Regions from separate parts of the Sphingomonas sp. SP4 genome, predicted to be linked through region 1. Evidence: predicted binding sites of a transcription regulator. Region 1 holds the regulator's gene; the other holds the start of a gene.

Region 1 (5,648 bases):
GGCTGCAGCCGCGGCTCCTGCCGGCAGCAATGCTGCGGTTACTACGCTCAATGCGCAGACCAAGCAGGCCTATGCCTCGGTTGCCGGTGACAAGACTGCCGCGGCAGTGTTCGGCGCCGCTTCAGGAGCAGTCGTCGGTCCCATCCAATCGGATTTCGGCTGGGTCGTGGTGAAGGTGGAGTCGGTAAAGGCCGAAGGCGGCAAGACTCTCGCCCAGGCCACCCCGGAAATCGCGACCAAGCTCAACGCAGACAAGCACAAGGCAGCGATCGAGGACATTGTCGACAAGCTTCAGAATGCGGTCGACGACGGTCACAATTTCGCCGAAGCGGCAGCAGGCTCGAACCTGCCCGTCACGACAACGCCGCTGATCAAGGCCGATGGCACCTCGCGGACTGACGCCAATTTCAAGCTTCCGGCCAATCTTGCTCCGGCCGTGAAGACCGGCTTCGAGATTGCACCGAACGATCCGCCCGAGCTCGTCGCGATGCCTGACAATGCCGGCTACATCTTCGTGTCGCCGGCCCAGGTCGTCGCCGCGGCCCCCGCGCCGCTTGCGAGCATTCGCGAGCAGGTGACGACGGACTGGATCAACGACCAGGCACTCGAGCGCGCTCGCAAGACCGCTGACGCCATCTCGGCGAAGGCATCTCAAGGAATGTCGCTCGCGGATGCGGCAAAGCAGGCGGGCGTTTCCCTGCCACCAGTGATGCCGGTCGCGGCGCGGCGCATCCAGATCGTGCAGGCGGGCGGCCAAGTGCCGGCGCCACTCCGGGTTCTCTTCTCGCTCGCTCAGGGCAAGAGCCGTGTCGGTGGCGATCCTCAGGCCCGCGGGTTCTTCGTCGTGAAGGTGAATAAGATCACGCCAGGCAATGCGATGCTTCAGCCCGCGCTGATCGCGCGCATGCAGACCGAGCTTCAGCAGGCAACGTCGGAAGATTATGCGCGCCAGTTCCTGGCGGCGATCCGCGCCGACGTGAAGGTGAAGCGCAACGACAGCGCGATTAACGCTTTGAAGACGCGGCTGGTGACCGGCAGCAACTAATCGTTCGCTGCTTGACGGCGATTCGTTTGTTGCCTACACGTTCTCCGTTCGTTCTTACGGGGGAGTGACCGCCGATGCTCACCGCCAAGCAGCGTGAATTGCTGCTCTTCATCGACAGTCGTCTGAAGGAGAGCGGAATTTCGCCCAGCTTCGACGAGATGCGCGAAGCATTGGACCTCAAGTCTAAATCCGGCGTGCACCGCCTGATCTCCGCACTGGAAGAGCGCGGGTTCATTCGCCGCCTGCCCAACCGCGCTCGGGCGCTGGAGGTGGTGAAGCTGCCGGAGACCACGCCAAGCGCTACAGTCACGCCGATCCGGCCCGTCACCGCGGCGCCCGCAAACGACACCATGGAGATCCCGCTGCATGGCCGGATTGCAGCCGGCACGCCGATCGAGGCTTTGCAGGGCACGGAGAGCTTTGCGGTCCCAGCAGCGCTTCTCGGTCCCGGCGAGCATTACGCTCTCGAAGTGTCGGGAGATTCAATGGTCGAGGAAGGCATTCTCGACGGTGATTTCGCCCTGATCCGGAAGGTCGATACGGCACGTGATGGCGAGATCGTCGTGGCGCTGATCGACAATGAAGAAGCGACCCTGAAGACGTACCGCCGCGAAGGTCGCATGATCCGGCTCGACCCGGCCAACAGCCGCTACGACCCGCAGCGCTATGAAGAAGGCCGTGTGCAGATCCAGGGCCGCCTGGCTGGCCTAATCCGGCGTTACTGACATGGCTGACGCTCGGATCGATTATGTCGAGCTGCCCAGCGCGACGGCGCACGAACTCACGCGGGCTTTTTACTCCAAGGCGTTCGGCTGGACGTTTACGGATTACGGACCGACTTACTCGGCGACTACCAACGGGACGACGGACGTTGGTTTGCAGGGCGATCCGGAGGAAGCGTTATCATCACTCCTACCGGTCATTCGGGTCGAGGACCTCGACGCTGCGTTCGACGCCGTCAGCAAGGCTGGCGGGGTGATCGCAAAGCCGATTTTCAGCTTTCCTGGTGGGCGCCGCTTCCACTTCATCGACCCCTCGGGAAGCGAACTCGCGGTCTGGAGCGAGCGCTAGCGTCGGCTTTCAGCCCACGGATGGGCGCCGACGCGCTCGGCGACGCTATCCACGCGCGGCTCCTTGCCTAGGTAGACTGCTAGACCCCCGGTCCGCGAGAGCATTCCGCGGTCCAGCTTGAGCCATCTTGGCGTACACCCACGCGGGAGGCGGCGATCAGAGACGGCAACGTCTGCCGCTGAGCAGGCGGTGGTCAGCGCCTGCCAGTCAATCTGATAGGCCGAGCGAGTAGCAAGCAGGCGCCATTCGGTGGGCGGCTTCCTGATCGAGGCGACACAGGCATCTTTCGAGCAATGGCTGAAGGACCGTGAACCAAGGTCATCGACGTCCCCGTCGAACCCTGATGCCTCGGCCAGCAGGTCGCGGATGTAATCGCCCGCTCGATCGCGCAGGATAAGCGGCGTACCGTCCACGCTGACGACCGCCAGATGCCGCCCGTCACCCGTGAGCAGAATGTCGGGCGCAGGGGCCAGCGCGGCGCCGATTGCCCCGATCACAAACGGCGCAATGCCGAACAATCTCAGCCGCGTATTCCAGAGACAGAGCCAGATTCCGCCCGCGATCATCAGGCCGAATGCCCAGACGGGCATGGATGGAAGCGTGGCAACGGCGCCCTTCGCGGACGACACCATGTGCGCGAGGCGAAGCAATGCACCGACCGCGATGTCGGTAAGGAACCAGAGCGGCCTCCCCAACCCCACAACATCGAGCAACAGCGCTCCCGCTTCGAGCGGCATGATCACGAAGGTGGTGAGCGGAATTGCGACGATATTGGCCCCGACGCCGTACAGGCCGGAGCGGTGGAAATGGAACAAGGCCATCGGGATCAGCGCCAGCTCGACAGCTATGCCGGTCGCGACGGTCGCAAGCGTTGCGCGAGTGAGGCCTGCAAGGATGCCCTCCTCCCGCCGCTCGAACAATTTTCGAGACCATGAGATGGAGTGGAGCGCCACGATTGCAGTAACGGCCGCGAAGCTCATCTGAAAGCTGGGACCCGCAAGTGCTTCGGGGCGGAACGTCAGGACGACCAACGCACCTGCGGCAATCAGCCTGATGCTGATCGCCTCCCGCCCGAGGGCGATGCCCAAGAGGATCAGCAGCGCCGCCACGCAGCTTCGTACCGTAGGCACCTGCGCGCCGGTGAGAAGCGTGTATCCGATGCCCGCCGCAGCGGCCACGCCCGCGGAGACCAGCACGAGGTTGAACCGCAGTGCCAACCGCTCGCTCAAGGCAAGCAGCTTGAGACTCAGGAACATGGCAAAGGCGACGGCGGCAGCGATGTGGAGGCCGCTCACGGAGAGAAGATGGGTGAGGCCGCTCCGCCGCATTGCCTCGGCATCGTCCTGGTCCACCGCATTCTGGTCGCCCGTAGCAAGCGCGATGGCGATCCCGGACGCATTCGACGGGAGCCGTTCAAAGATATGTTCTCGAAGGCTCGTACGGACCTTGTCGAGCCCTCGCGGCTCGGCCGGCCTATCTACCTGGATCTCGCCGAGTGTTTTCCCGACGGCTCCGATACCCTTGAACCACGCGTCGCGGGCGAAGTCGTAGGTCCCGGGCAATGCCATGGGCGGCGGCGGCGCTAGCCGCGCTCGGGCTCGGATCTGAGCGCCGGGGGCAACGCCCGGCGGCAGCTTGTCATCGTCAACGGAGACGCGAATCAGCGGCGGCAACCCGGGATCGTTCGTCTTCAGCAGCAGGCGCGTACTTTGCTTCGCAGCCAGATGGTCGACGGACTGCACCTTTCCGCTTACTTCCGCGACGACCGGCCTACCGAGCCGCGGCTGCTCGACCCAGAGGGCGCGCGCCCAAACAAGCGTGCATCCGATCGTCGCCGCGAGTGCGAACCAGCCCAGCGCCCTGCCCGCTCGACCTTCCTTGAACAGAAATCCCGCGATCGAGACCGCTGCGCCCAGGCACAGAAACGCGAGCCAGCCATTCTGGCCATCGATCGTGAACCAGGCCGCAATGCCGGTGCCGAAGCCTACGACCACCCAAGGCGGAAGCTGGGCGCGCTCCGCCTCGAGCAGCCCTTCGAGCTCCCCGTTCCACTCGGCAAAACGCGCCTTCCAAAGCTTCCGAGCACGCTGTGGCAGAGGCGCACCCGCTATGTTAGGGGCGCTCGTCCGTTGCATTGCAGCATAGAGAGAAGAGGAAAGCGCGCTTGAGCGCAAGCAGTTCGTCGAGACCCGTCGTCACAAGGTTCGCGCCGTCGCCAACCGGGTTCCTGCATATCGGTGGCGCGCGGACAGCGCTCTTCAACTGGCTCTTCGCCCGCCACCACGGGGGCAAGTTCCTGCTGCGCATCGAGGATACGGACAAGGTCCGCTCCACCAAGGAAGCGATCGACGCGATCATCGACGGCATGAAGTGGCTCGGCCTCGATTGGGACGGGCACGAATATTATCAGTCGCAGTTCTGGGCCCGGCACGCCGAAATCGCACATCGGCTGCTCGAGCGTGGCCACGCCTACCGCTGCTACATGACGCAGGAGGAGCTTGCCGCACAGCGCGAAGAGGCTCAGCGCGAGCGCCGTCCCTTCCGGATCAACAGCCCATGGCGCGACGTCGGCGAAGAGCAGGGAGACAAGCCCTTCGTGATCCGCCTGAAGGCACCGCGCGAAGGGGAAACGGTCATCGACGATCGCGTTCAGGGCCGCGTGACCGTCCAGAATGCCGAACTCGACGATTTCATCCTGCTTCGTTCGGACGGAACGCCGACCTACATGCTTGCGGTGGTCGTCGACGATCACGACATGGGCGTCACTCACGTGATCCGCGGCGACGACCATCTCAACAATGCCTTCCGCCAGCTGGCGATCATCCGTGCCATGGGGTGGCCGGAGCCTGTCTATGCCCATGTTCCGCTGATCCATGGCCAGGACGGTGCGAAGCTGTCGAAGCGGCACGGCGCCTTGGGCGTCGATTCCTATCGTGACGAGCTCGGCTATCTTCCCGAAGCCGTGGACAATTATCTGCTGCGGCTCGGCTGGGGCCATGGCGACGACGAAATCATCAGCCGTGAGCAGGCGATCGAGTGGTTCGATCTCGACCATGTCGGCAAGTCACCGTCGCGCTTCGACTTCAAGAAGCTCGAAAATCTCAATGGGCATTACATCCGCGAGGCCGACGACGCCCGTCTTGCCGATCTGGTGGCGCCGAGAATTGGCCTTTCAGATGAGCAAAAGCCTTTGCTTATCAAGGCAATGCCTGAGCTGAAGCCTCGCGCCAATACCCTCGATCAGCTGGCCGATGGAGCGCGTTTCCTGTTCGCCACCAGACCGCTGGACTTCGACGAAGCGGCTTCTGCGCTCCTGACCGCCGAAGCTCGCGGAATCCTTCGTCAGGCGCATGATGCGCTCGGCGCTCTTGCCGAGTGGGATGCTGCATCGTTAGAGGCGGCCATCCGTGAAGTTGCGGAGAGCAACGGAGTTAAGCTCGGCAAGCTTGCCCAGCCGCTCCGGGCCGCTCTTACAGGGCGCACGACCTCACCGGGAATATTCGACGTACTTGCGCTGCTGGGTCGGGACGAA
Region 2 (5,648 bases), 600 kb from region 1:
TGGTGGCGGATCGCTGTGACGAGCAGAATGACGCCTGCGATTGCGGCCACGATCCCGAGGAGGACGAACGCCGTCATTCCGCCTGGCCTCCGAACGCTTCGAGCTCCGACTGGCTCGGACGGTAATGCATCAGGCCGAGTGCGTGGATCAGGACGAGGACGCCGATCACCAGGAGCAGCACCGCACCCTGGCTGCCGTAGCCCTGATCCGCCTTGCGATTGGCGCGATACAGCCAGACGCTCGCGATTAGGATCGCAATCGCTACGACGAGCTCGAGGGTGCGGCCGGTGGTCATCGCCGCAGCCACTGCGCTCCCAACGCGAGGGTCACGACGGTCGCCATCACGTCGAGCGCGATGATGCCGAGCACGACCGCACCGGCACCCCTGGCGACGTTCTTGATAGAGAGCGCGCGCTTCACTGACATGCCAGACACTCGTCATAGTCAGTGCTGGACGCGAGCTGGATTTCCTTGAGCTCGGGCGTGTTGTCGGCCTCGACGCCGCCCGCGAAGCCGGCGCGCTGCACGGACTTGGAGCGGAGATAGTAGAGCGACTTGATGCCCAGCTCCCACGCGCGGAAGTGGAGCATCATCAGGTCCCACTTGTCGACGTCCGCCGGGATGAAGAGGTTCAGCGACTGCGCCTGATCGATGAACGGCGTGCGGTCGGCCGCAAGCTCGAGCAGCCAGCGCTGGTCGATCTCGAAGCTGGTCTTGAACACGTCCTTTTCTTCCTGCGTCAGGAAGTCGAGGTGCTGCACAGATCCGCCGTTCTCGAGGATCGAATTCCAGACGGTCGTGCTGTCCTTCGACTTCTCCTTGAGCATCTTCTCCAGGTACGGATTCTTGATCGAGAACGAGCCCGACAGCGTCTTGTGCGTGTAGATGTTGGCCGGAATCGGCTCGATGCAGGCCGACGTGCCGCCGGCGATGATCGAGATCGACGCGGTCGGCGCGATCGCCATCTTGCAGCTGAAGCGCTCCATCACGCCCATGTCGGCGGCGTCGGGACAGGGCCCGCGCTCTTTCGCCAGCATCATCGACGCCTGATCGACCTGCGCGCGGATGTGCTTGAACATCTTGAGGTTCCAACTCTTCGCCATCGCGCCTTCGAACGAGAGCCCGCGCTGCTGCAGGAAGGAGTGGAAGCCCATGACGCCGAGGCCGACTGAACGCTCGCGCTCGGCTGAGTACTTAGCCCGCGCCATTTCGTCAGGCGCGCGCGCAATGTAATCGCTCAGCACATTGTCGAGGAAGCGCATGATGTCCTCGATGAACTGCTTGTCCTTGTTCCACTCATCCCACGTTTCGAGGTTAAGCGAGCTGAGGCAGCAGACGGCCGTGCGGTCAGCGCCGAGATGGTCGCGACCGGTCGGCAGTGTGATTTCCGAGCAAAGGTTCGAGGTCGTGACCTTGAGGCCGAGATCGCGATGATGCTTGGGCATCGTCCTGTTCACGGCATCGATGAAGATGATGTACGGCTCGCCCGTCGCGAGGCGCGTTTCGACCAGCTTCTGGAAGAGCGAACGGGCATCGACCTTGCCGCGAACGCTTCCGTCCTTCGGCGACTTGAGGTCGAACTCTGAGCCGTCGCGAACCGCCTGCATGAACTCGTCTGTGACCAGCACGCCGTGGTGCAGGTTGAGCGCCTTTCGGTTGAAGTCACCGGATGGCTTACGGATCTCTAGGAATTCCTCGATCTCCGGGTGGTTGATGTCGAGGTAGCAGGCAGCCGATCCGCGGCGCAGCGAGCCCTGGCTAATCGCCAGCGTCAAGCTGTCCATCACGCGGACGAAGGGGATGATGCCGCTGGTCTTGCCGTTGAGGCCGACCGGTTCGCCGATGCCGCGCACCCGGCCCCAATAGGTGCCGATGCCGCCGCCCTTCGACGCGAGCCAGACGTTCTCGTTCCAGATCTCGGTGATCGCCTGGAGGCTGTCGTCGACGCTGTTGAGATAGCAGCTGATCGGAAGGCCGCGGCCCGTGCCGCCGTTCGACAGCACCGGAGTCGCCGGCATGAACCACAGCTTTGAGATGTAGTCATAGACGCGCTGCGCATGCTCGGCGTCGTCGGAGTAAGCGGCGGCAACGCGCGCGAAGAGATCCTGATAGGTCTCGCCTGGAAGGAGGTAGCGGTCGTTCAGCGTGTCCTTGCCGAACTCGGTCAGCAGCGCATCGCGGCTGTTGTCGGTCTTTACGTCGAACTTGGGCGCATCGACGCGCTTCGAGCTGGAAACGGTGGTCGAAACGTCGTCGCTCTGTACTTCTGAGCCGGTTGAAAAATCCATCGCGTTTCCCCGTCCTTCGTCAGCCTCAACGGAGGCTGTTTGTTCCTGTATTGTTCGACTCGGAGCCATGACTGACACCCTAGCCTTTTTTGGCGTCTGACGGGGCTTTTTCACTCCTCGCCCCTGTGGAAACCGGGGACGAGTTTGCCCACCACCGGAATATAGTGTTTCCGGCGCCGAACACAAAGTGTTGAGAGCACCCCCTCTCGCGCTACTATCTATTGTGCCTTAATCGTTTTCAGACGCAAGCGTCTAAATCATGGTTAAGATAATTTTTCCTGTGGATTTGCCACACTGCAACACAAGCCACGGCAGTGTGTTCTTGCCGACATTCGCCAACGCCTTAGGCTGTTTCCCGATGATCTTCGCTTCTTCGCCCAAAGGGTGGCATCGTCCATGAGCGGTGTCGCCACATTCGAGCTGATCCTCACGCTGCTGGCGCTGGTCGTGCTGCTACGCTGGCTGGCGCTGAAACTGAAGCTGCCGACTGCAACGGCGCTGCTTGTCGGCGGCGGATTCCTGGCCTTCGTTCCTGGCTTGCCGCCGGTCGAACTCAACCCCGACCTGGTCCTCGTTCTCTTCCTGCCGCCGCTTTTGATGGATGGTGCGTATTTCACTGCTTTCGGGCGGTTCCGGAAGCATTTGCCCGGCATCCTCTCACTGGCCGTCGGCGCGGTTGTCTTCACCACCTTCGTGGTCGGGCTCACGGTTCATTGGCTAGTGCCGACGCTGCCGTGGGCCGCCTGCTTCGCTCTTGGCGCGATCGTATCGCCGCCCGATGCGGTGTCGGCGAGAGCCATCCTGCAAAACGTGGCTCTGCCGCGCCGCCTGCTCGCGCTGCTGGAAGGCGAGAGCCTGCTCAATGATGCGACCGGTCTGGTGCTTTTCCGGTTCGCAGTCGTCGCGACCTTGAGCAGCATGTTCAACGCGGGGGCGGCGGTCCAAAGTTTCCTCGTGCTGGCGCTCGGCGGCCTCGTGGTCGGCGCGGCGGTTGGCGCCGTCTGGATGCTCGCCGTCCGGAAGCTCAAAGACGAGACGCTCATCATCGTCGTGTCGACGCTGATCTCGTGGCTGGCTTACATCGCCGGTGAAACCGTGCATGTTTCGGGCGTCATCGCGACGGTTACCGCCGGGCTCATCCTCGGCTGGTTCCAGCACCAGATCTTCCCGGCTAGCGTCAGGCTTCGCGGGACTGCCTTCTGGCACACGATGGTGTTCCTGCTCGAAGCCTTGGTGTTCATCCTGATCGGCTTCTCGCTTCGCGGAGTCCTAGACCGCGTCGGAGGAATCGGAGCGGTGACGTCGAGCATGCTTGCGCCCGTTCTCGGCGTCGTCGTCGCGGTCGTGCTTGCGCGTTTCGCGTGGATCTTCGGCAGCGATACGCTGCTCGGGCTGTTGCGAGCCGCCGGTGTGAAGCGCGCTCGTCCGCTAGGCCTCCGGCAGGCGACCGTCCTTAGCTGGGCAGGAATGCGCGGGGTGGTGACGCTTGCGGTGGCGCTCAGCCTTCCGCCGTCAATGCCGTCGCGCGACCTCATGCTGGTGTGCGCGTTTGCGGTGATATTCGCGACCGTGGTCGCGCAGGGGACGAGCCTTGGGTGGCTCATCCGCCACGTCGCTCCGGAGGACAAGGAGCCCCCGGCGAAGATGGATTTGGGCGAATGCGAGGCCGAGGTGGCGCGGGCCAGGTACGCTGTCGTGGAAGCGCGCGCCTATTCCGAGGACGGTACGCTGATCCATCCGCAGCTGCTTGAGCAAACACGCCGTCGGCTGGTGGGCACGGAGCGGTACGCCGAAGACTCGGAGCGGGCGCTCCAGACAATGCGGCCGCACTTCGATCTCGTGCTTGCGTCGATCGCTGCCGGTCGCGCCAAGCTCCTTCGCATCCACCGCGCCGGACTGATCGAGGATGAGGTGCTGCATAACCTCGAGCGGGATCTCGACGTCGAGGAATTGGGCACGATCCTCCAGCTGTCCGAGGAGAACTGACCGCTCAGCCTTGACTGAGATCCTCGATGTGGCGCGCGGCCTCCCGCATCACATGAGCTTGGAAGGTTAGCGCGCTTTCCTTCTCCCCGGACGAGACTTGAGCCAGCCGTTGCTTGCACTTCGCGAGATAGCGGAGCCAGTTGACGGCATCTGCTGCACTCAGCGGTTTCTTCGGGCTTTCGTTTTGGGCATCGTCGGATGCCTCCAGTGCGCCCGGGACTGCGTCGCCGTCGAACGGCGAATCATCTTCAATCATGGTTTGTCGCCCCTGTCGCCAGAGCTTCCGGAAGCGGCGAGGTCAGCTCCAGCAGCACCACGCGAACAGACCACTTCCGGTCCCGATCAGACTTCAGGATTGCACGTAAGTCAAATAGTCTTTGCCTTACAGCAGTTTAGGTGTTGGTCGCGCCGTTAGCGCTAACGGCATGGCCACGTCGGAGAGCTTGCGGAGCGGTCCGACGTGCGACAGACCTTGCGACGTCTGAATTCCGGGGGGTTTGATGCGATCGTTGCTAGCGATTTCCTTGCTGTTGCTGACAGCGGCCGCGCCGCCGGCGCGGGTCCAGATTCCGGTGCAGCTTGGCGTTCAGTCGCCAACGCCGGTCTCAGGGCGCCTTATCATCTTCGCCATACCCGCGAAGCCCGGTGGGAAGCTGCCGGACTCGGTCGATGCCAATCCATTCGCCGGCACGCCAACCGCAGTTGCGGCGCGCGAAGTCCTGGCGCTCTCCGACGGACAAGTCGCGACGGTCGATACGGAGACCGACGCAGTTCCCGGTCCCTGGTCGAAGCTGCCGCCCGGCAAGTACCACGTCCAGGCCGTGCTCGACGTCAATCACAACTATAACTACACGGGTCGCGGCGCCGGCGATCTTGTTTCGAAGGTCACCGACATTTCGCTTCCGGGGCCAGTGGCTCCGATCGTCCTGACCAAGACGGTTCCAGCCTCCGATCCGTACACGCCCCGCAATGCGCAGATGAAATCCATCGCGCCTTATCTGTCCAAGACGGTGCCGATCGATTTCGTCAGCCCCAAGTTGAGCGCCTTCTGGGGGCGGCCGGTCCACATGCGCGGCTCGATCGCGCTTCCGCCAGACTATAGCGCCGGTGGTTCGAAGCGCTGGCCAACCGTTTATCAAACGCATGGATATGGGGGCGACGCCGTGTCCGCGCGGTGGACTGCAGCTTCCCGCGCCAAGCTTATGGCTGATGGCCAGATCCCGCCGATGATTTGGGTCGCGCTCGACGAAAGCTCTCCGACGGGAACTCATGAGTTCGCGGATTCCGTGAACAACGGGCCGTGGGGCGAGGCGCTCACGACCGAGTTGATCCCGTGGCTGGAGCGAAACTACCGCATGGACGCGAAGCCTTCGG

The links. The regulator LexA, encoded in region 1, represses DNA repair genes until DNA is damaged. The targets are predictions, from matches to a motif close to GTTCCNCNCTTGTTCT.
Region 2: AC4GYV_RS00795 (ribonucleoside-diphosphate reductase subunit alpha) is a predicted target of LexA. The motif match lies at 2,330-2,345, and genes of this name have one in related genera.

What each region holds. Positions count from the first base shown of each region.
Region 1 covers NZ_JBZFLE010000001.1:744,358-750,005, reverse strand. Annotated here, with positions in the region: gene AC4GYV_RS03830 (peptidylprolyl isomerase) at 1-1,045, shown strand, start outside; gene lexA (transcriptional repressor LexA) at 1,120-1,770, shown strand; gene AC4GYV_RS03820 (VOC family protein) at 1,772-2,116, shown strand; gene AC4GYV_RS03815 (ComEC/Rec2 family competence protein) at 2,113-4,251, opposite strand; gene gltX (glutamate--tRNA ligase) at 4,281-5,648, shown strand, end outside.
Region 2 covers NZ_JBZFLE010000001.1:141,989-147,636, forward strand. Annotated here, with positions in the region: gene AC4GYV_RS00780 (hypothetical protein) at 1-77, opposite strand, end outside; gene AC4GYV_RS00785 (hypothetical protein) at 74-307, opposite strand; gene AC4GYV_RS00790 (hypothetical protein) at 292-426, opposite strand; gene AC4GYV_RS00795 (ribonucleoside-diphosphate reductase subunit alpha) at 417-2,288, opposite strand; gene AC4GYV_RS00800 (Na+/H+ antiporter) at 2,685-4,274, shown strand; gene AC4GYV_RS00805 (hypothetical protein) at 4,279-4,530, opposite strand; gene AC4GYV_RS00810 (alpha/beta hydrolase) at 4,775-5,648, shown strand, end outside.